3 regions of the Vibrio ziniensis genome follow, and region 2 is predicted to be linked to each of the others. Evidence: predicted binding sites of a transcription regulator. Region 2 holds the regulator's gene; each other region holds the start of a gene.
What was found. Region 2 encodes MetJ, which represses methionine synthesis genes. Its sites were predicted from a motif close to TTAGACNTNTANANGTCTAA; they were not measured.
Positions count from the first base shown of each region.

Region 1: the regulator MetJ is predicted to act here: its motif matches at 3,609-3,628, upstream of metK (methionine adenosyltransferase).
Region 3: the regulator MetJ is predicted to act here: its motif matches at 4,775-4,794, upstream of metN (methionine ABC transporter ATP-binding protein MetN).

Region 1 is NZ_CP049331.1:2,738,557-2,746,874, forward strand. Features, by position in the region: gene G5S32_RS12600 (class I SAM-dependent methyltransferase) at 1-52, shown strand, start outside; gene G5S32_RS12605 (glycosyltransferase family 87 protein) at 55-1,236, opposite strand; gene tkt (transketolase) at 1,377-3,374, opposite strand; gene metK (methionine adenosyltransferase) at 3,709-4,863, shown strand; gene G5S32_RS12620 (DUF2189 domain-containing protein) at 5,092-5,889, shown strand; gene G5S32_RS12625 (SprT family zinc-dependent metalloprotease) at 6,034-6,537, shown strand; gene endA (deoxyribonuclease I) at 6,686-7,393, shown strand; gene rsmE (16S rRNA (uracil(1498)-N(3))-methyltransferase) at 7,647-8,318, shown strand, end outside.
Region 2 is NZ_CP049331.1:207,936-216,253, reverse strand. Features, by position in the region: gene priA (primosomal protein N') at 1-354, opposite strand, end outside; gene rpmE (50S ribosomal protein L31) at 602-820, shown strand; gene G5S32_RS00950 (malic enzyme-like NAD(P)-binding protein) at 1,011-2,288, shown strand; gene metJ (met regulon transcriptional regulator MetJ) at 2,423-2,740, opposite strand; gene G5S32_RS00940 (O-succinylhomoserine (thiol)-lyase) at 2,956-4,122, shown strand; gene G5S32_RS00935 (bifunctional aspartate kinase/homoserine dehydrogenase II) at 4,122-6,533, shown strand; gene metF (methylenetetrahydrofolate reductase) at 6,811-7,698, shown strand; gene zapB (cell division protein ZapB) at 7,786-8,028, opposite strand.
Region 3 is NZ_CP049331.1:833,339-841,656, reverse strand. Features, by position in the region: gene treC (alpha,alpha-phosphotrehalase) at 1-997, opposite strand, end outside; gene treB (PTS trehalose transporter subunit IIBC) at 1,060-2,484, opposite strand; gene treR (trehalose operon repressor TreR) at 2,726-3,673, opposite strand; gene gmhB (D-glycero-beta-D-manno-heptose 1,7-bisphosphate 7-phosphatase) at 4,120-4,686, opposite strand; gene metN (methionine ABC transporter ATP-binding protein MetN) at 4,945-5,979, shown strand; gene G5S32_RS03795 (methionine ABC transporter permease) at 5,969-6,646, shown strand; gene G5S32_RS03790 (MetQ/NlpA family lipoprotein) at 6,681-7,490, shown strand; gene G5S32_RS03785 (Zn-ribbon-containing protein) at 7,586-8,318, opposite strand, start outside.

The sequences.
Region 1 (8,318 bases), 680 kb from region 2:
TATACAGAGCATTGATCTAAATTTATTTTATATATTCCATGCAAAAAAATAGATTTATAATTTATCGTTTTTTGTTATATTTACTTTATACACTAATACAGATAACATTAATAAAGTAATTAATGGGAATATTGGAAAGCCTAAATACCCAATTGACATCATAATAAGAGGCATGACCCAAGCAACTACAAGTAAAGTTTGCTCTCCATATATAAATCCATTTTCTAGCCCCTTTCTAGCCTGCCATATCATAACAAAATTCAATGCAGCCATATCATATGAATGAATATATGGGCTAACTAAATATGTTGCAGTAATAAGTACTGATGCCTTAAGTTCTAAACTATGACTTTTTTTAAATGTATAAATTACACATCCAGAAGATAATATAGCACTAATAATTTGGGTTAACCATGCAAGTTCAGTATTATTAAATAATAATCTAATAGTCATAAATGGAGATGGCTGCATAAAAAGAGCAAATCCGGTTCCATTCTCAATAAAATTTTTGGCGTAAACCCATGGAGCATTATTGAACCAAGCTTCCCATACTCCACTCCCAAAAACAATCAAAGATATAACAAAAAAACAAATTGTAGATATCATCGCCCAAAGAAAAGACTTTTTATAGCCACCAGCAATAAGAGCTACAGGTATCAGAATTCCTAGATGAGGTTTAATTGTTAAAATACCAAATAAAATTCCTGACAATCTAGGCTTAGATTCTAACAGTATTAAACCACTAATTAACAATGCTGCTGTAAATAATCCATTCTGCCCCATACTTATATTAAGGAAAGTTGTAGGTGCAATTAATAGTAAAGCAATATTAGAAACTTTCTTTTCAAAGATAATTGAAGATGATATATAACACAAAATACTAAAGCAACCCCAAATAATTAGTGAGGTGATATAGTTAAAATTTGATAGGGGAAGTAATAATGCTAATGTCTGTGGAGGATAAGCAAAGTTAAATGCTACACCAGTTTTTTTTACGTCATCAGGACTATGCGATATTAATAGTTCTGGATTATAAATATCATCATATTTACCTTCACTTGCTAATTTTACTGCAGTCCATGAATGAAGAAAATCTCTACCAACAATTTGTCCTCTAGATAAGTCCCCATTCAGGAAATCCTTATTATCTATATATAAAAATTTCAAACTTCCCAAAAATCCAACGAACAAACCAACGATTAAAATAAATTTTGACGTCTTAGCTTGAAGAAACATCCATTCCTCACTCAAGTTTATAAGCAATTATTTTTGTTATTAAAAACAGTAGATTATTTTCTAGGGAAATGCGAATTCAAAATATTTCATCCACAAAAAAACGAGCTCTAAGGCTCGTTTTTTATTTAAAAAGTTGTAGGTTACTTAATCAACTCTTTTGCTTTTTCAACAACATTCTCAACAGTAAAGCCGAACATCTTGAACAGTTGATCTGCTGGTGCAGATTCACCGAATGTCGTCATACCGATGATTTTGCCGTTTAGGCCAACGTACTTGTACCAGTAATCCGCGATACCTGCTTCGATAGCGATACGCGCTGTTACATCTGCTGGCAGAACTGCACTGCGGTAAGCTGCGTCTTGTTTGTCAAATGCATCGGTTGATGGCATTGAAACAACACGTACTTGTTTACCTTCTGCGGTAAGTTGCTCAGCCGCTTTCACAGCCAAATCAACTTCAGAGCCTGTCGCAATCAGAATTAGCTCAGGTTTGCCTGCACAATCTTTCAGGATGTAACCACCCTTAGCGATGTCAGCCACTTGCTCTGCTGAACGTGGTTGCTGTGCTAGATTTTGACGAGAGAAGATAAGCGCAGTAGGCGCGTCTTTACGCTCGATAGCCAGTTTCCAAGCTACTGCTGATTCCACCTGGTCACATGGACGCCATGTGCTCATGTTTGGAGTCAGACGTAGAGAAGCGGTTTGCTCAACCGGTTGGTGAGTTGGACCATCTTCGCCAAGGCCGATAGAGTCGTGCGTGTACACTTGGATGTTTTGCACTTTCATCAGTGCCGCCATACGCAGCGCATTACGAGCGTATTCCATGAACATCAGGAAGGTTGCGCCGTAAGGAACGAAACCACCATGTAGCGCGATACCGTTCATGATAGCCGTCATACCGAATTCACGAACACCGTAATGGATATAGTTGCCTGATGCATCTTCTGGCGTGATTGACTTAGAGCCAGACCACATGGTTAGGTTTGAAGGTGCAAGGTCAGCCGATCCGCCCATGAATTCAGGTAGCATTTTACCAAACGCTTCGAGTGCGTTTTGCGATGCTTTGCGTGATGCGATGTTCGCTGGGTTTGCTTGAAGCTCGGCAATCACTGCGTTTGCTTTCTCTTCCCACTGCGCTGGAAGTTCGCCGTTCACACGACGTTTGAATTCTGCTGCTAGCTCAGGGTATGCCGCTGCGTACGCTGCGAATTTTTCATCCCATGCCGCTTCTTTTGCTGCGCCTGCTTCTTTTGCATCCCAGTTCGCATAGATATCGGCAGGGATTTCAAACGGTGCGTATTCCCAAACGAGGAATTCACGTGCTGCTTTGATTTCATCAGCGCCTAGTGGAGCACCGTGACAATCGTGAGAGCCCGCTTTGTTTGGCGAACCAAAACCGATGATGGTTTTAGTACAGATTAGAGTTGGACGACCTGTTTCCGCTTTCGCCGCGATGATTGCTGCGTTGATTGCGTCAGCATCGTGACCATCAACTGCTGGGATAACATGCCAGCCGTACGCTTCAAAACGTTTTGGTGTATCGTCAGCGAACCAACCTTCAACGTGACCATCGATAGAGATACCGTTGTCATCCCAGAATGCAATCAGTTTGCCCAGACCTAGTGTACCTGCTAGAGAACATGCCTCGTGCGAGATACCTTCCATCATACAGCCGTCACCCATGAACGCGTATGTGAAGTGGTCAACGATGTCGTGGCCTTCTTTGTTGAACTGAGCAGCAAGCGCTTTCTCAGCCAGTGCCATACCCACAGCGTTAGTGATACCTTGACCTAGTGGACCAGTCGTCGTTTCAACACCTGGTGCATAACCGTACTCTGGGTGACCTGGGGTTTTTGAGTGAAGCTGACGGAAGTTCTTTAAATCTTCCATTGAAAGCTCGTAACCAGTCAGGTGCAGCAGTGAGTAAATCAGCATCGAGCCATGACCGTTAGAAAGAATAAAACGGTCGCGGTCAGCCCAGTTAGGGTTTTGTGGGTTATGGTTTAGGTGTGAACGCCAAAGTACTTCAGCGATATCCGCCATACCCATAGGTGCACCCGGGTGGCCAGAGTTAGCTTTTTGAACACCATCCATGCTTAGAGCACGGATTGCATTAGCCAATTGTTTGCGAGACGCCATGTCAGCTCCTGATTGATTTAAGCGAAGTGAAATAATCTATCTATAATTGAGGGTATTGTTAAATTGTGGGTATTGTTACAAAGCCCCTAAATCACTGCAATCGTTTACTTGTCTTATAAAGCAATTTTGTCGGCTAGATTCGGATAAGACTGCAAGTAAAGAAGGAATGTAAGCAAACGTTTGGTTATATCTAAAAGTGAAAAAGAGCTTGTAATTTAAGCATTCAAAACTAAAATAGCCGTCTAGATGTAGAAACGCCTACATAATGAACACTTTTCAAAGTAGTGAAGGACAAATTCTTTGCTACTTTTTGACTATTTATATTGGAGCTATCATGGCTAAGCACCTGTTTACTTCTGAATCAGTATCAGAGGGACATCCGGATAAAATCGCAGACCAAATCTCAGATGCGGTTCTAGATGCTATTTTGGAACAAGACCCTAAAGCACGTGTTGCTTGTGAAACTTACGTAAAAACCGGCATGGTTATGGTTGGTGGTGAGATCACAACTTCAGCATGGGTTGATATTGAAGAACTAACTCGTGAAACTGTTCGTGAAATTGGTTATGTCCATTCAGATATGGGCTTCGATGCTAACTCATGTGCAGTTCTTAACACCATCGGTAAGCAGTCTCCAGACATCAACCAAGGTGTTGATAAAGCAGATCCTAAAGAGCAAGGCGCAGGTGACCAAGGTATCATGTTCGGTTACGCATGTAACGAAACTGACGTATTGATGCCAGCACCAATCACTTACTCTCACCTACTGGTACAAAAGCAAGCTGAAGTTCGTAAGAACGGTACGCTACCTTGGTTACGTCCTGATGCAAAATCTCAGGTAACGTTCCAATACGATCAAGGTAAGATTGTAGGTATCGATGCAGTTGTTCTTTCAACTCAACACTGTGACACCATCTCTACTCCAGATCTGCGTGAAGCAGTAATGGAAGAGATCATCAAGCCTGTACTTCCAGCAGAATGGTTGAGCAAAGAGACTAAATTCTTCATTAACCCAACAGGCCGTTTCGTAATCGGTGGCCCAATGGGTGACTGTGGTCTAACTGGTCGTAAAATTATCGTAGATACTTACGGCGGCGCGGCTCGTCACGGTGGTGGAGCATTCTCTGGTAAAGATCCATCAAAAGTTGACCGTTCTGCAGCATACGCAGCACGTTACGTTGCGAAAAACATCGTAGCAGCTGGCATGGCTGATCGCTGTGAAATCCAACTTTCATACGCTATCGGTGTTGCAGATCCAACATCTATCATGGTTGAAACGTTCGGTACTGAAAAAGTGTCTCACGACATCATCATCGAAGCGGTTCGCCAATTCTTCGACCTACGTCCATACGGCCTGCAAGAGATGTTGAACCTACTTCAACCTATCTATAAGAAAACAGCAGCTTACGGTCACTTCGGTCGTGAAGAGTTTCCTTGGGAAGCTACTGACAAAGTTGAGTTACTGCGCGATTTCGCAAACCTTAAGTAATTCAAAACGCTTTACTGACAAGCCCTCGCCTTCTGGCGGGGGCTTTTGCTTTTGTACTCTTCTAAAATCGAATCTGATTAAAATTCAATCAGAGCATTTGTAATTTTCAGCCTTATCAACAATAGTTAACCAAGTAATAGTTAATAAAATGTTACAAACTAACGAGTGTTTTGTACTCGAACAAAACCGAACTTTCTCATTCACTGCCATATTGTTTTGGGAGGATTTATGCCTCGTACAATAGACCCTTCTGACTTCAAGCAAAAAGACAAAGAAGTCAGCCATCAAGAATATGCTCGCACACTGCCTTGCAATAAAGTGGAAGTTTCTGCGCCCTTACACTGGCTTGCTCTAGGTCTGCACGATTTTATTCGACTACCTCTTACCAGCGCCTTTTATGGGCTTTGCTTTATGGCTGCTGCTGTCGGCATTGTGTTGCTTATCCAATGGCAAGGAACCCACCTAGTAGTGATGCCTGCTTTAGTCGTTTATATGCTAATTGGTCCCTTCCTAGCGCTTGGACTTTACGACGCATCTTGGCAAAGAGAAAGAGGCAGAGAAACAGGCTTAATGCACTCCATGAAAGCGATTACTCGTAATAGTACTTCACAATGGATGTTTGCCGTGGTTCTCGCTGTAGCAATGATATTCTGGATGAGGATAGCTGCACTTTTACATGCACTTTACCCATCCGTTCAAGGCGCACCGTTGACCGATTTCCTCCCTTTCCTAGTCATCGGCTCACTGATTGGTTTCATCATAGCGTGCGTTATTTTCAGCATCTCCGCGTTCTCTATTCCATTGATGATGGAGAGACGTGTCGATGTGATGACCGCCATTTTTAGTAGCTTTAACGCTGTAAAATCAAACATTCCAGCGATGATTGTCTGGGCTGCAATCATCTGTGGCGGAATTTTAATCGGCTTTGCGACTTACGGAATTGGCATGCTCTTTACTATGCCGATACTCGGATATGCCACCTGGCATGGTTACCAAGCAACGATTAAGAAAAAACATCAACCATAGGCCTCCACCTTCTCTTTATCGCTATTTGTATTTTCTTAATAAGGCTCAGAACACAACTCAGTGATAAAAAGAGGTTTGATGTTATAATTTCCCCGCTAATACCTAACTAGCTGCGTATTAGTGGGGATTTTTTTGGAGCCAGATTTGACCGATTTTCAACTGCAGTACCAAGCATTGTCACAAGTGAAGAAGTGCATGGACATTGCCTCTCAATATTTCAAACGCCATTTTGAACTACCAGAAATCAGCTACCGACTAAGAGGTAAAGCTGCGGGTAAAGCTTATCTACAGCTGTGGGAAATCCGCTTAAATCCCGTTTTATTCAAAGAAAACCAACAAGATTTTCTCCGTGAAGTCATTCCCCACGAAATCGCCCACCTCATTACCTATGCTGTTTACGGCCGTGTAAAACCCCATGGTATCGAATGGCAAGCAGTGATGAATCGAGTATTCAATTTACCCGCTGAAACCACACATAAAATGTCGGTTGAATCCGTGCAAGGAAAAACATTCGCTTATCAGTGCGCTTGTAATCAGTACCCACTGTCCGTGCGTCGTCACAACAAAGTACTGCGTAAGCAAGCGACCTACCGTTGTCAGCAGTGCAAACAAACTCTGACTTACACCGGTATTCAACTGACTGGGTAACCATCACCCTAGCAGACAAATCCCCCTCGCAAACAAAATAACTGCGAGTCACGTTAATATTTCCTTAGAAATTAACGTGGTATTTATCAACTAGCTTTCAAATTAGAGAATGTTAGACTGTAAAAAATAATAAAATACAGTCCAACATATGTTTAATTTTCGCTTTCTGCTGACATCAGCTTTACTGCTCGTGTCTCACACTTCTTATGCTGATTTTCCAAGCTCTTTTTCTAGCGCCAAAAACGAGGCACTGAAAATCTATAAAGATCACCCAAAGTCTTTTTACTGTGGCTGTGATATTTCATGGCAAGGAAAGAAAGGCATTCCTGACTTAACGAGCTGCGGCTATCAAGTTCGCAAGCAACAAACCCGAGCTAGCCGCATAGAATGGGAGCATGTTGTACCTGCTTGGCAATTTGGACATCAACGTCAATGCTGGCAAGAAGGCGGACGCAAACTCTGTAGCAATAACGATGCTGTGTTTCGTCGCATGGAAGCAGACCTTCACAACCTGACCCCAGCGATTGGTGAAGTCAACGGCGACAGATCCAACTTCAACTTCAGTCAATGGAATGGCACATCAGGTGCTACTTATGGACAATGCGAAATGCAGGTCGATTTCAAGCAGCGCAGCGCAATGCCACCAGCCAGAGCCAGAGGCGCTATCGCTCGCACTTATTTATACATGAGTAGTGAACATGGCTTTAAACTATCAGCCTCTCAAACTAAGCTCATGCAAGCATGGAATAAAACCTACCCTGTTGATGAGTGGGAATGTGAACGCGAAAGACGAATTTTCAAAATTCAGGGCAACCATAATCCATTTGTTTATGAGCAGTGCCAAAGTAAAAAATAAGCCACCCAACTCAACGGATATATGAGGGGGATTCGCATTCCCCCCTTGTTTTTTCTGCACAAAGCATCCATGTTAGATGCGAGATATCCCACGCTATTGAATAGCAATACTCAAGCTACTTGAAGTTGCAGGTAGGCGGCAAGTGAGTGAATCCCCATGAGCATAGATAAACTATGTGATTGGGGTGAACGAGCGTAGTCAACACCGCTGCAGCTTCAAGTAGGAAGAGTATATTTTGATTAGGAAACAACACATGCGTATTCCCCGTGTCTATCATCCGCAGCCCATTACTCAGTTAGGCAAAATTAACCTCGACGACGATGCTGCAAACCACATTGGTCGGGTACTGCGCATGAAAGAAGGGCAAGAAATCCTACTGTTTGATGGTAGCGGTGCTGAATTCCCAGCAGTCATCAGCGAAAGTGGGAAAAAACACGTCACCGTTGATGTGACTGAACGTGTTGAACGCAGCAATGAATCACCGCTTGATTTGCATTTAGGACAAGTGATTTCACGTGGCGATAAAATGGAATTCACTATCCAGAAATCGGTGGAATTGGGCGTCAACACCATTACTCCACTACTGTCTGAACGCTGTGGTATCAAGCTGGATGAAAAACGCTTTGAGAAAAAGCTTCAGCAATGGCAAAAAATCGCAATCAGTGCTTGCGAGCAATGTGGTCGCAATGTGGTCCCAGAAATTCGTCCCGTGATGGAACTAGAACAGTGGTGTGCAGAGCCAAGTGATGCATTGAAACTGAACCTACATCCTCGCGCTCAATACTCAGTTAATACTCTTCCTGAACCGGTGACTAAAGTTCGTCTGTTAATCGGTCCTGAAGGTGGTCTTTCTGAAAAAGAAATCGATATGACCAGCAAATACAACTTTGAAGAAACGTTGCTTGGGCCTCGTGTCCTGCGTACA
Region 2 (8,318 bases):
CTCTTTGCAACTGGCAAAGTCTGCAGGTTTACCTTTACGTAGCGCACTCGGCATAGCGTTGGCGAGAGTATCGCCAAGAGGAAATTGATAAAACTGACTGCACCATTTCAGCAGCGAGTACAGTTTATCCGGCCAAACAGGTTGAGAATCTAAGACTTCTTTGACTGATTTTAACTGCTCTATAGAAAATTCGGACTCTTGCGCAAACTCAGTCACAATCCCCACCAGCGTTTGACGGCCAAATGGCACTGATACCCTTCCGCCAATAATTGGAAAAAGATGGCTAGGAATGAGGTAATCAAACTGTTTGTCTAGTGGTACAGGTAGTGCAACACGAGCTATTGTTGGGCGCATAATGGTTTTGAGAGAGCAAAAATCAAAGAAAATACAGTCTACTGGATGATGCCATGAAATTCGAGCAACTAAAGTGGCGAAAATAACAGCGAAAGCGGTTGATCAGTGACTCAGGATTCATTACTATATCGCGCCTTGATGAGACGCTTGTAAGAACGCTCTTCAAGTGTCACTAATTATTTATTAATTTACGTGTGGTGTCCGGCATAGATTCGGATGGCGACACGGCCTAATTTGAGGTTATCCCATGAAAACTGGTATCCACCCAGAATACAAAGCAGTAAACGCGACTTGCTCTTGTGGCAACTCTTTCGTTTTCAACTCTACTCTAGGTAAAGACACAATGCACCTAGACGTATGTGACAAGTGCCACCCATTCTACTCTGGTAAGCAACGTATCGTTGATACTGGTGGTCGTGTTGATCGCTTCAACAAGCGTTTCGGCGCGCTATCTAGCAAGAAGTAATTTTACTTTACGCGAAGATTCAAAAAAGGACGCTACGGCGTCCTTTTTAGTTTTTGGCATTTGCTACCGTCATATCTCTAACCACATAATCTGGTCTTAGGAGCTATATTTCTCACTTATCAAAACTATGAAGATCCATTGACATACTCTAGAATGAGTGGCCTTAACGAAAACCATAAGGCTCTACCTAATGTCCAATAATGATCGCCATGAACTTACCGAGGAAGAAGCTTTTCGCCAGCAAGCCCTCGACTACCACGCTCTGCCAACTCCTGGAAAAATAGCAGTCGCTCTCACCAAATCCGCAGATTCAGCAAAAGATTTAGCTCTCGCATACAGTCCTGGTGTTGCAGAACCCGTTCGAGAAATCGCACAAAACGTTGATAACGTTTATAAATACACAGCTAAAGGCAATACCGTTGCGGTTATCTCTAACGGCACAGCAATTTTAGGTTTAGGTAACCTTGGCCCTATGGCTTCTAAACCGGTTATGGAAGGTAAAGCGCTATTATTCAAACGCTTTGCAAACCTAGACTCCATCGACATTCAAGTTAAGCACCGCACTATCGATGAGTTTGTTGATACGGTAGCGAACATCGCAGACACCTTTGGCGGTATCAACCTCGAAGACATCAAAGCCCCAGACTGTTTTGAAATTGAACGCCGCCTGATTGAACGTTGTGATGTTCCAGTATTCCATGATGATCAACACGGTACTGCAATTGTTACCGCTGCAGGTATGCTTAACGCTATCGAGCTGCAAGGCAAAAAACTCAATGAATGTACTATCGTTTGTTTAGGTGCTGGCGCTGCAGCCGTAGCGTGTATGGAACTGCTGATTAAATGCGGTGCTATGCGCGAAAAAATCTACATGCTTGACCGTAAAGGTGTGATTCATACTCGTCGTGATGACATCAATGAATACAAACAGTTATTTGCTAACAATACCGACAAACGCACCCTAGAAGATGTGATTAAAGGTGCCGACTTGTTCTTAGGCGTTTCAGGACCTAACCTGCTAACAGCCGACGAACTTAAACTGATGGCGGATAAACCCGTTGTGTTTGCATGTTCCAACCCAGATCCTGAAATCAAGCCTGCACTGGCACATGCTGTGCGCGATGATTTAATCATGGGTACAGGTCGTAGCGATTATCCAAACCAAGTGAACAACGTGCTTTGCTTCCCGTTCATTTTCCGTGGTGCATTAGATGTGCGTGCGAAAGTGATTAACGATCAGATGAAACTAGCAGCAGTAGCTGCAATTCGTGAATTAGCGAAAGAGCCCGTACCAGCAGAAGTATTGAAAGCTGCGGGAGTAGATTCTCTAACTTTCGGCAAAGAATACATTATCCCGAAACCGATGGATCCTCGCTTATTGCCTCGCGTAGCAAAAGCGGTAGCTCAGGCAGCTATTGATTCTGGAGTTGCGCATATCGGAATGCCTGAAAACTACATGGCAAACTAATATTGCCCCCATAAACGAGTTCAATTTAATGACTCGTTTTAAAAATACTCAAAGCCAAAAAAGCCCTGTTTTATATCAGGGCTTTTTTATAACTATCTACACAATTGGGCGAATAAACAGATTATCGACAACAATTAGTCGTCGTAAGCCTCGAACTCAATGCCCATTTCTGTCATTAATGCTTTTACTTCTGCTGGAATGTCATCCGGACGATCTTTACGTAAATCTTCATCCGTTGGTAACGGCTGACCAGTATAAGCATGCAGGAAAGCTTCACATAAAAGCTCACTATTGGTCGCATGTCGCAGGTTATTGATCTGGCGGCGAGTACGTTCATCTGTGAGTATTTTCAATACCTTAAGTGGAATTGATACGGTGATTTTTTTCACCTGCTCACTTTTTTTTCCATGCTCTGCATAGGGGCTTATATATTCACCGTTCCAGTCTGCCATTGCGCACCTTCATTGTTTGAATTCGAGTAATAATTCCAAAGGCTAGATTTTAGCGGGATTTACCGCCATAAGCAAAGACATATAGACGTCTAGAAGTGTTGACGTCTTTAAAATTGATAAGTAAAGTATGATGTCATTCCCCAATATAGACGAACACATGTATTCTTACTGTGAAATTGGAAGTCTATTTAAGAGTCTCAGGAAAGGAAATACTCATGACCAAACGCAAGCCAGCTACAATTGCAGTTCGTACCGGAATCGAATCAGATACTCAATATCACGCTGTCGTTCCGCCAATTTATTTATCGACTAACTACGGCTTTCCTGCGTTTGGTGAAGTGCCTCAGTACGACTACACTCGTTCAGGGAATCCAAACAGAGGTTTGTTGGAAAAGGCACTCTACGAATTAGAAAGCGGTGAAGGCGCGGTTGTGACTAACTGCGGCACTTCAGCGTTAAACCTGCTTGCTTCAACGCTACTTGGTCCTAACGACTTCATCGTCGCGCCACACGATTGCTATGGCGGTACTTACCGCTTATTCAATACTCGCTCAAAGAAAGGCGATTTCAAGGTTCTTTTTGTTGATCAATCTGATGAACAAGCACTTACGGCAGCGTTGACGAAGAAGCCAAAACTGGTGCTGTTAGAAACGCCTTCTAACCCTTTGGTGCGTGTAGTTGATATTGAAAAAATCTGTCAACAAGCAAAAGCTGTAGGCGCACTAGTCGCGGTAGATAACACGTTCTTAACTCCCGTTTACCAAAAGCCCCTAACGCTGGGTGCAGACTTTGTCATCCACTCAACAACGAAATTCATCAATGGTCACTCAGATGTCATTGGCGGTGTGGTGATCAGTAAAACCAAAGCTCATGCTGAAGAACTGGCTTGGTGGGGGAACTGTATTGGTGCAACAGGCACACCATTTGACAGCTATATGACATTGCGTGGTATCCGTACCTTGGGCGCCCGTATGCGTGTGCATGAAGAAAGCTCGCTGCAAATTTTGGATTATTTGAAAACACAGTCACTGATAAAAGCGATTTATCACCCTAGCCTACCTGAGCACCCGGGACATGATATTGCGAAGAAACAGCAACTCGGCTTTGGTTCCATGTTGAGCTTTGAATTTGCAGGCAGCTACGAACAGCTAAAATATTTTGTCGGCGAGCTAGAGCTTTTCTCACTCGCAGAATCTCTGGGGGGGGTGGAAAGTTTAATCTGCCACCCGGCAAGTATGACTCACCGTGCAATGGGCGAAGAAGCGCTTGCTGAAGCCGGTATTTCTCAGCTATTGCTGCGTTTATCGGTTGGCTTAGAAGATGCATCAGATCTTATCGCTGATTTGGACCAAGCCTTTACCAAAGCTAAGGAGAAGTTTTAATGACGGTTTCACGCCAGCTACATAAATTTGGCGGCAGTAGCTTAGCAGATCCTGAATGTTATTTGCGCGTAGCAAACATTCTTAAAGAGTACTCACAACCTGAAGATTTAGTGGTTGTTTCAGCGGCAGGCAAAACAACCAACCGCTTGATCGCATTTTTAGAAGCATTGAACAAAGACGGACGGGTTGCTCACGAAACTCTGCAATCATTACGTCAATTCCAATGCAAGTTGGTCGAAGAACTTCTTGAAGGTGAAGTGGCAGATAGCTTGCTAACACAAGTCAATGGCGAATTCATCCGCTTAGGCGAACTAACAGCACCACTAACAAAAGCGCAGCAGGCTGCGGTGCTTGGCCACGGTGAAATGTGGTCAGCAAGATTGTTGGCAACACTGCTTAACCAAAGCAACTTACCAGCCTTGTCACAAGACGCACGTGAGTTTCTGCGCGCTGAAGCAGGGACTCAGCCGGAGGTTGACCGCTCGCGCTCTTACCCACTATTGAAGAAAGTATTGGCGCAACATGCACATCACCGTATCGTGATTACTGGCTTTATGGCGCAAAATGACCAAGGGGATACCGTGCTGCTTGGTCGTAATGGCTCTGACTACTCAGCGACTGTCATTGGTGCTCTAGCCGATGTTTCTCGCGTAACAATTTGGAGTGACGTGGCTGGCGTCTATAGTGCTGACCCACGTATCGTAACGAATGCGTGTCTACTACCACTATTGCGTTTAGATGAAGCCAACGAACTGGCTCGTCTTGCCGCTCCAGTTTTGCATAGCCGCACGTTACAGCCAGTTGCTCAAAGCGCAATGGAACTTCAACTGCGCTGCAGTCACAAGCCAGAATCAGGCTCAACCAAAATTGAACGTGTATTGGCGTCAGGTCGCGGAGCAAAAATCATTACTTCATTAGATGAAGTGCTACTGATTGAACTTGAGTTTGGTCACGGCCATGATTTCGAACGAGTTTACAGTGAGACTCTTGAGAAGCTCAAACGCGAGCAACTTGAACCTCTCGCTTTTGAAGCGCAAGCAGACCAACATAAATTACGCTTGGCATACACAGCTGAAATCGCGTCGGGGGCTCTTGCATACCTACAAGACATCGCAACCGCAGCCGACATCAAATTGAAAGAAGGTTATTCCCTAGTGGGTGCCGTCGGTGCTGGTGTTACCAAGAACGCCAACCATAGCTACGGTTTCTACCAACAACTAAAAAATGCACCGGTAGAGTTTGTTTGTGAAGCGGAATCAGAACTTAGCTTAGTGGCAGTACTACGCCAAACACCCGTCGAGAAGCTCGTGGTAGGTGTTCACAACCAAATTTTCCAAGCGCAGAAACGTGTTGCTCTTGCGTTATGCGGCAAAGGTAACATCGGCTCTAGCTGGCTAAAACTGTTTGCTGAACAAAAAGAAGAGTTGGAAAAACGCAGAGGTATGAACTTTGAGTTGGTTGCTGTGGTAGACAGCCAGACATACTGGTTTGACCCACAAGGTATCGACCCAGAAACAGTTCTGAGCCGTTATCGCGATGAAGCGATTCCAAATGAAAGTAATAGCTGGCTCTACAAGCTAGGCAAATTACAAGGCTATGACGATGCCATCGTGTTAGATGTGACAGCAAGTAAAATCCTAGCTAACCAATATCTGGATATTGCAGAACAAGGTATGCACCTTATCTCTGCCAATAAAGTTGCTGGTTCCGCATCGAGCGAATACTACAACCAAGTCAAAGATGCGTTTGCGAAGATCAGCCGCCACTGGCTGTATAACGCGACAGTTGGTGCTGGTTTGCCTATCAACCACACTGTTCGAGATTTGCGTGAAAGTGGTGATGAAATCACTGCACTGTCTGGTATTTTCTCAGGCACTCTCTCTTGGTTATTCCAACAGTATGATGGCTCAATCCCGTTTAGCGAACTGGTGGATTTAGCTTGGCAACAAGGGTTGACCGAACCTGACCCTCGTAACGATTTAGACGGTTCTGACGTTATGCGCAAGCTGGTGATCCTCGCCCGTGAATCAGGCTTGGAGGTTGAACCTCAAAACATTCGAGTAGAATCTCTGGTTCCTAAAGAATTGCGTGATATTTCGCTGGATGACTTCCTCGACAACAGCCAATTACTTAATGAGCGACTAGCTGAGCGTTTAGCGAAAGCTCAGAAGCAAGATAAAGTGCTTCGCTATGTGGCTCGTCTAGAGAAAAACGGCAAAGCAAGTGTAGGTGTTGAAGCTTTGGAGAAAGATCATCCACTGGCAAACCTATTGCCATGTGACAACATCTTTGCCATCGAGAGTCGTTGGTACAAAGACAACCCACTGGTCATTCGTGGGCCGGGGGCAGGTCGAGAAGTGACCGCTGGAGCGATTCAGTCTGACCTCAACCTACTTTCAAGCTTCCTATAGCCTTATAAAACTCGCCGTAACTGGCGAGTTTTATTGTTTTATCGCTATTAACTTCCATTTATCCAGAACAACACTCGAAACTATTATTTCTTGGTATGAAAAATCACCATTTAGCATTTAAATGAATTGAAATGATTTCACCATCAACATGAGAAAAATTCATAATAGTTGGGTTGACATTAAAACGTATTCAATTCATTCTGTAGCCATATAGACGTCTAAACGTCAATTTAAACGAATATCAGCGTTTGTAGTGATAACTACAAGGAGAGAGAAGATGGGATACACGCACGCAGGTCATATTGACGCTTTAAACCAGAATATTTCTGAGCTTTCTAACATTAATGTGTCTTTTGAGTTTTTTCCGCCAAGTTCAGAGAAGATGGAAGAAACCTTGTGGAACTCTGTACACCGTCTAAAAACTCTTCAACCTAAGTTTGTTTCTGTTACCTATGGTGCAAATTCTGGTGAGCGTGACCGTACCCACTCAATTATCAAAGCGATCAAAGATCAAACAGGTCTAGTGTCAGCGCCGCACCTAACTTGCATAGATGCCTCTCGTGAAGAGTTGATTAACATTGCCGATGATTACTGGGCGAACGGTATTCACAATATTGTTGCTCTACGTGGAGATATCCCTCCTGGCGGCGGTAAGCCTGAGATGTATGCCTCTGATCTGGTTGAACTATTAAAGTCTCGCCATGATTTTGATATCTCTGTTGCAGCATTCCCAGAAGTACACCCAGAAGCAAAAAGTGCTCAAGCTGACTTATTGAACTTGAAACGTAAAGTAGATGCAGGTGCTAACCGCGCCATCACTCAGTTCTTTTTCGATGTAGAAAGCTACCTACGTTTCCGTGACCGTTGTGTGGCGGCAGGCATTGATGTAGAAATTGTACCGGGAATTCTTCCAGTATCGAACTTTGCTCAAGCATCTCGCTTTGCTGCACAAAACAACGTGAAAGTACCAAGCTGGATGGCAAAACAGTTTGAAGGTTTGGAGGATGATCCAGTGACTCGTCAGCTAGTAGGTGCAAGTCAGGCAATTGATATGGTTCGCGTACTGTCACGCGAAGGTGTAAAAGACTTCCACTTCTACACGCTAAACCGTGCTGAAATGACTTACGCGTTGTGCCACACCTTAGGTGTTCGCCCTACTCGTTAATTTTGAAGAGAGCCGACTCTCGCTCGATATTCAAAACATAAAAACGCCGATACTGTTCGGCGTTTTTTATTTGTGAAAAGCAGAGGCTTATTCCACATCATCCATTTTGCCAAGTAGGCTACGAATGCGCTCTTGCCATTGGTCATGCTCTTGTTGGATTTGTTGCGCTTTTTGTACAGAAGCTTCGTGGTTCGCTTTCAACTCATTTGCTTCTTCAACTAGCTTTTGCTTCTCTTCTTTCAGCTCTTCAACTTCCATTTGCAGTAGAGCGATTGTGTCAACCGCGGTTTGGATTTTTGCTTCTAGTTGTTCTAGTACTTCAAAAGACATGGTACTTACCCTTTATTGATTCGGTTGAAATGGACAAAACGTCACTTATTGCCCCATTCTACTCAGCCAAGCCCAGAGAAACACTCACTATATTCGATCTTTTTCGCTATTCGCTTAAAAAAACAACGTAATTTTACCTGGCGCTAACTTTCATCTAAGAAAGTAACTACAGCCTGATCAGAATCTGTCCTGTAACGTGCTAAATCTCACTATCTTTTGATCCAATACAACTCTCTGCCGGGCTAATTAGCAAACGTTTTCCTACTATTATGTTAGAATGCCGCCGAAAT
Region 3 (8,318 bases), 630 kb from region 2:
CTCGAGGTTGATCATGATTACACCAGAAAAGAGCGCCCCAACCTTTTCCGTTTAGACCGGTTTGCCAGTGGTTAAACACCTGCTTGAGCTGAACAAAATCAAACGGTGCTTTGGTCCATTTTTCACCATTCGGATAATCCGCTTTCAGATGATGAAAGTTGAACACCATAGACAGCTCTTTGTTATCTAGCGAAGAATATTGCTGACAGTGCTCCAACGTAGTCGACGACATCTCACCCACCGTCACACTGCCATATTTCTGGAAAACATCGCGGCTAATCTCTTGTAAATACTCATGAACGCGAGGTCCATCGGTATAAAATCGTCGCCCATCTCCCGAATCATCGTTTGGGAAATCCTGCTGTTTAGAAATCAAATTAATCACATCTAAACGGAATCCATCCACACCTTTCTCTGCCCAAAAGCTAATCACTTCTTTGACTTCATCTCGAACCAAGGGGTTTTCCCAGTTCAAATCCGCTTGTTCTTTTGCAAATAGATGTAAGTAATATTGATTGGATTTTTCGTCGTATTCCCAAGCGCTACCACCAAACTTGGATTGCCAGTTATTAGGAGCTTGCCCGTCTACCGGAGACTTCCAAATGTAGTAGTCACGATAAGGGCTCGCTTTATCGGCTAAGGCAGATTGAAACCACATATGCTGCGTTGATGTATGGTTAACAACGATATCCATTATGATTCGAATACCCTTTTGATGAGCCAACTCTAGCAAGCTATCAAAGTCACTCATGGTGCCAAAATCTGGATTTATCGAATAGTAATCCGCAATATCGTAACCATTATCTACCATTGGCGACTGATACACCGGTGTCAGCCAAATGGCATCAATCCCCAACTTTTGCAGATAATCTAATTTAGAAATAATGCCTTGGATATCCCCGGTCCCTTTTGCGCCACTGTCACAGAAACTTTTGGGATAAATTTGATATATAGAGGCGGTCTTCCACCAGTCAGATGCTGTATTAGCAAAGGCCATTCGAATCTCACTTACCAAAAATAAAATAGAAAAAGAGTGGCTAAAAGCCACTCATAAAAGGTTTATGCTGATGCGGTTGATAGTACGCCTTTGCCTTGTGCGCGTTTGTACATAACCAAAGTCAAAGCAGCTGGAACCACAATTGCCACCAGCATTGCAATTAGGTAAACACTCCAGTATTGAGGTTGAATAGATAAAATACCCGGCAAGCCACCCACACCGATGCCATTTGCCATCACACCCGCACTACCACACACAGCCGCAGCTAGAGCGCTACCAATCATTGCGTATAGCATTGGGAACTTGTATTTAAGGTTAATACCGTACATGGCTGGCTCAGTAACACCTAAATAAGCGGAAATCGCCGCTGGAACTGAGATATCGCGTTCACCATGCTTTTTACTGATAAGAATGATGCCTACAACAGCAGATGCCTGTGCAATGTTTGACAGAGCAATTAAAGGCCAAATCGGTGTTCCACCAAGCTCTTGCATAAGCTGCAAATCCACCGCGTTAGTTGTGTGATGGATACCAGTGATTACCAATGGAGCGTACAAGAAACCAAAAATCATTGAGCCCAATACCGCGAAATCGCCGGTCATTGCTGCTTTGGCTGCAAATGCAACGCCGTTACCTAACATACGACCAAATGGGCCAATTAATGTATGCGATAAAATTACAGCCAGAATCAAAGAAACGAACGGCACAACGACAAGATATAGGTACGCTGGAATCACTCGTTTTAACGTGTTTTCAATAAAGGCTAGCAATACACCCGCTAAAATGGCCGGAATAACCTGAGCTTGGTAGCCTACTTTTTCAATTACAAACAGACCGAAATCCCAGACTTCAGGTACTTGCTTACCAATTAGATAGGCATTCATAAGTTGAGGAGAAACAAGCGTCACACCCAAAGTGATACCTAAAATTGGTGTACCGCCTAATTTCTTCACTGTAGACCAGCACACACCAACGGGTAGGAAGAAGAAAATTGCTTCGCCAATCAACCACAAGAATGAGTGAACACTTGCCCAAAACTGGCTGATTTCGGTAAGAGTTTGGCCGTCGAACATCTTGATGTCGCCAATCACATTACGGAAACCTAAGATCAAACCACCGGTAATAATGGCAGGAAGCAGCGGTACAAAAATTTCAGCAAGATGGGAAATACCACGCTCTAAGATGTTCATGTTTTGACGTGCCGCTAGTTTCGCATCTTCTTTCGAAGATCCTGCTTGACCTGTCACATCCAAAAGCACTTTAAACACTTGGTCTACTTCGGTACCAATAACAACTTGGAATTGACCTGCATTGGTAAAGCAACCTTTGACTATGCTGAGAGATTCCAAGCCTTGTTTATCTGCTTTTTCTGGTTCATTCAGTACAAACCGTAAACGTGTTAGGCAGTGGCTAACACTGGCGATGTTTTCGCTACCGCCAACTAATTCAACAAGACGCACGACATCTTGTCTCGCTATCTTACTCATACCTTTGTCCACCCTGTTACTTATAGCTTTTATATTAGTCGAATCGATAATGGGAACATTCCCACAAAAATTTTCAGCATAGTGACACATCCAACTAAAGCTTAAAATGGGAACAGTCCCATTAATTGAGAACGATCACATTAGGTGGTGAATTTTTCAACAAGACATAGGTTATGTTTACGTGGAAAGAACAGAATTGATCAAAGCGTAAAGCTCAACGCCTTGATCATACTTATAGCTATCACACCGCAGGGCTTTGAGTTAAGTGGACAAGATGTTGAACATTTCCACTCAGATGCTGAATTAAGAGCTTTGCTGCCTGCTCTCCCGCTTGGCGATAACCGGGATCTACGCTGTAAACCTTAGGAAATAAGAAAGTGAGCAGTTCATTACCTCCGACACCAGTCACCATCACATCTTCTCGCTGACACTCTTGCAGGCGTTTGATAACACCTAAAGCTAAAGTATCACTAGCACAAACAATGGCTTGGGTATCTTCATGCAGAACCTTATCGACCAGTTGGTAAGCACTCTCGTGTTTCAGTTTGCCAGTCTGATAACAAGGTGTAACCTGATGACTTTGGCACCAAGCCAAATAGGCTTGCAAACGCATTTCACCCGTCGTTGCATCTTGAGGATCAACCCCGATAAAGCTAATTTGATTTAACCCTTGCTGCTTAACGCGATCTAATGCCTGGTTAATGATGCCTACATTATCGTAGTTAATTGAAGAGACTTGCTCAGAATGCGTCGCGATCACTACCGCTTTTAGTTGCCAGGGGACCAAAGCTTGCGTATCCAAATCGGTAAAACCAAAGATAATCACGCCATCGACATTGCGCTTAAAAAGTACGTCTAAATGGTCGTTAGTTTTCTGCCTATCAAACTGACTTTCCATAATCACTACGTCATAACCATGAGCATATAAGATATCCAGCATGCTACTGACAGAACGATTTTCGGATGGTGAATCAAGACGAGAAATTATAACACCGATGACTCTCTGACTACCGCCACGCATAAGCTGAGCTGATTTAGAGGGGACATATCCTGACTCTGCAATCACCCGTTCCACCTTTTCTCGAGTTTCAGGCTTCACTTTAGGATCATTAGTAAGTACACGAGAAACGGTAGATTTACCGACTCCGGAAAGTTTTGCGATATCAAGAATAGTGAGTTTTTTGCTCATGAAATACAGTCTGCAGGTGAAAAAAGGTGGCGGACCACCGTACTACTTATGATCTAGACCATATATAAGCAAAATTTTACTCAGTCCGGCAAGTTTTATAGTTCATAGCTTTGACTTCTAACCGTGCATCATCACTTTTCGTGAACAAGGTAACTGAGCCTGCTCCGGCTGAGCTATACCTTTCTGAGTAAATAGATGATCAGATTAAGCATTGGTACAACAGTGATTAGGTATCGAACACAAACTCGCATCAATTGGTCCGAGAAGTTCCGCCGAGCCCTCATTGGCTAGGAAGGTTTGCTTATCAATGAGCAGTCAATTTTCCAGATTGGTATTATCGCGTCTATTCATGATGATGCAGTCTTTAAATAGTAAAAAAGGTCGCATAAGCGACCTCTCAATATCAAACCCAACAATGTCTCGAGTACCTATTACACATAAAGGTATTATTTACGCTCTTTTAAATAGTTAGGCACATCGCGTAAACTGTCCAGTACAACAGTTGCTAAGCTTTCACCTTTTTCAGTAACAGGCTTACCGGTACGAACTAAGATTTTAGTTCCTACGCCAGCAGCGTCAGCCGCCATCATGTCTTCGGCTTTATCACCCACCATGACAGAGTTCGCCATATCGATTTTCAAAAAGTCTCGTGCAGAGATAAACATCCCCGGCTTCGGCTTGCGACAATCACAATCTTCTTTATATTTGCCTTCACCATGCTCAGGGTGATGAGGGCAGTAATAGATGCCATCAAGCTCAACGCCATTATCAACGAAATTCCAATCCATCCACTGTGTTAATGAAAGAAAACGATCTTCGCTATAATAACCTCTGGCTATTCCTGCTTGGTTAGTCACCACGACCAATAAGTAGCCCATCTCTTTCAGTTTTTTGGTTGCTTCAAAAACGCCTTCGATGAAATCAAAGTCATGTTCGTCGCTTACGTAGCCATGATCCACATTTATCACGCCATCACGGTCTAAAAACACAGCTGGTTTCGCCAAAATATTCATCTCTATAAAGTCAAACTAAGCGAATTATTGCACGCTTTATTTCTTTCATCACTATCTAATTACTTAACGATCTCATACCAACACCCATTTAGACGTCTAGACGTAAAAATATCTATTGACTTGAACTTCGTTAAGCCATAGCATCCTCTACCAAGTTAGAACGAGTTAAAAATATTATTCTGTTGTTGCTACTCTTTTAGTAATACATAGGTAACTCGTTACAAAACAACCAAGATTTATCCCTGCGCAGGTTTTTCAATGATTGAGATTAGTCACGTCAACAAGGTGTTCTACCAAGGCACGAAAGAAATCAATGCCTTAAAAGACATTAATCTAAGTATCCAACAAGGCACGATCTTCGGTGTTATTGGTTCATCAGGTGCAGGTAAAAGCACTCTGATCCGTTGTGTGAATATGTTAGAACGTCCTACTAACGGTAGCGTTATTGTTGATGGTGTTGACCTTACTAAGCTTAGCTTGAAGCAGCTGAGCGAAGCTCGCCGAAACATCGGCATGATTTTCCAACATTTTAATTTGCTTTCATCACGCACTGTGTTTGAAAACATTGCTTTGCCTTTGGAGCTTGCAGGTCAAAGTGCAAACCACATTGATAAAAAAGTTTCGGAACTCCTTCAATTGGTTGGCTTGGCAGAGAAGCGTGACACTTACCCATCAAACTTAAGTGGTGGCCAAAAACAACGTGTTGCAATAGCTCGTGCCCTAGCCTCGGATCCAAAAGTGTTGCTGTGTGACGAAGCAACCAGTGCTCTTGACCCTGCCACTACGCAGTCAATTCTTGAGCTACTAAAAGAGATTAACCGTAAGTTAAATATCACTATCTTGTTAATTACCCATGAGATGGATGTAGTAAAAAGTATTTGTCATGAAGTGGCTATCATCGGTGATGGTGAGTTGGTAGAAAAAGGCACTGTGGGTGAAATCTTTGCTCATCCAAAAACAGAACTTGCACACCAGTTCATTCGCTCAACGCTGGATTTATCCATTCCTGATGATTACCAAGCACGCTTACAACAAACACGAGTTGAAGGCAGTTACCCATTGGTACGCTTAGAATTTACTGGCGCCACAGTAGACGCGCCATTGATGTCGCAAATTTCACGTAAGTTCAATATCGATGTCAGCATTTTAAGTTCTGATCTTGATTACGCAGGCGGCGTGAAGTTCGGCATGATGGTTGCGGAAATCTTCGGTAACGAAGAAAACGACAATGCTGCAATTCAATACCTTCGTGACAATAAAGTAAAAGTAGAGGTACTTGGTTATGTCCTTTAATACCATCACAAGTTGGTTATCACTAAACGGTGACCTGCTTTTAACAGCAACTTGGCAAACAGTGTATATGGTAGCAGTTGCAGGCATTATTGGTTTTGCACTAGGTATTCCACTAGGCGTTATTCTTCACACCACTAAAAAAGGTGGTTTGCTAGAAAACACGAAATTGAACAGTGCGCTTGGCGCAATCGTAAACGTTGGACGTTCAGTACCGTTTCTTGTGTTGATGGTTGCAATTATCCCTGTGACAAAGTTACTTGTGGGTACTTTCATTGGCACAACAGCAGCAATCGTACCTTTAACTATCGGCGCAATTCCTTTTGTCGCTCGCTTGATTGAAGGTGCATTGTTAGAAGTTCCAACTGGTCTTGTTGAAGCTGCACAATCTATGGGTGCGACACCAATGCAAATCATTCGCAAGGTGCTGTTACCTGAAGCAATGCCGACCATTCTTAACTCTGTAACTATCACGCTAGTAACTCTTGTGAGCTATTCAGCGATGGCAGGTACGGTAGGTGGTGGTGGCCTAGGTGATGTGGCTATTCGTTACGGTTTCCACCGTTACGATGTGGTGATAATGGCTGTAACCGTTGTCATGCTTATTGTTCTAGTACAAATAATTCAATCAATCGGCGATGCATTCGTACGCCGCGTTGATCACAGATAAAAACGATATAAGAATTTCTAACAAGGAGATTACCATGAAATTCAATCTTAAAAGTTTACTGACCATCGCTGCTGCTGCATCTGCGCTTGTGCTAGCTGGCTGTGGTGAGAAAGAAGTCGATAACAACAAAGTAAAAATCGGCGTTATTGCTGGCGCTGAAGCTCAAGTAGCAGAAATCGCAGCGAAAATTGCTAAAGAGAAATACAACCTAGATGTTGAACTAGTCACTTTCACTGACTACGTAACACCAAACGCTGCACTTGATGACGGTTCAATCGACGCAAACGCATTCCAACACAAACCATACTTAGATCAACAAATTGCTGACCGTGGTTACAAACTAGCAATCGTTGGTAACACATTTGTTTACCCAATTGCTGGTTACTCAAAACAAGTAAAATCTGTTGATGAGATCCAAGACGGTGACCGTATTGCAGTACCAAACGATCCAACAAACCTAGGTCGTTCTCTGCTATTACTTGAGCAACAAGGTCTGCTGAAACTACGTGAAGATGTTGGCCTACTAGCCACTGTACGTGACATCGTAGAAAACCCTAAAAACATCAAGATCGTTGAACTAGATGCAGCTCAACTTCCACGTTCTCTTGATGACGTAACACTTTCTATCATCAACACAACTTACGCGAGCTCTATCAATCTGACTCCAGAGAAAGATGGTATCTTCGTTGAAAACAAAGAGTCACCATACGTGAACCTGCTTGTTGCTCGCCAAGACAACGTAAATGCTGAAAACGTACAGAACTTCCTTAAAGCTTACCAAACGGATGAAGTTGCAAACGGTGCTTCAGAAATTTTCCACGGTGGCTCAGTTAAAGGCTGGTAATCACTAGATTATTGCTAAGACTTTTAATAATCAGAATAGTTGAAGGGCTCCGATTGGAGCCCTTTTTGTTAACGGTGAAGTGACTTTAAAATCAATTACTTCAGATGATCCCAAGAGATGTTAGAAACTATACGGCAGTTATCGCACTTGAAGTGGAAAATGTCATGTAGAGGCTCTTCTAACAGCCAGTTCCCACCACATTTAGGACAAGGTCTAGCTTTCTCTTCCGCTAAACTCTTTCCGCCAACACGGTACTGATAGTAATAGGTTGGAATTTTCGTTATGTATTCAATACGTTTACTTAAATCCCATCCACGGCGGAATAAGTCACTGTTCACGTCGCAAATTTCTTTCAAAGCCGCATGTTCCGCTTTACAGCCACCAGCCATCTGAAGTTCATCACACGCTTGCCACTCCGTTTGCCATTTTATGACTGACTTATGGTCACCATTAAATGTCGCTTCATTTCGATAAAGAGGAATTGGTAACAAGGTTTCACCACTTCGTAATGGCGAACAGGTATGAACATAAGTGGTGTAGAGAACTTGCCAACTTGGAGTTTCTTCTTCCGCTGCTTGTTCAGAATTAATATCTCTGCCAAGCAAACGAAACTTAGGAGCGAGTAAGCAAGCCTCCGCTAGGCGATTAAAGCACACTTTGACAAATTCAGAATGGTTCTTTGGATGAAGGCTGTCTTTTTCAGGACAAACCGCTCGAACAGAAAACTCACCGTCTCCCATAACAATGGGGAATTCGCGACCTAGCACCTGTCCGTTATAACGTAATGCATCCATCAACCCATTGATCGCTCTATCAACAGCAGTGATG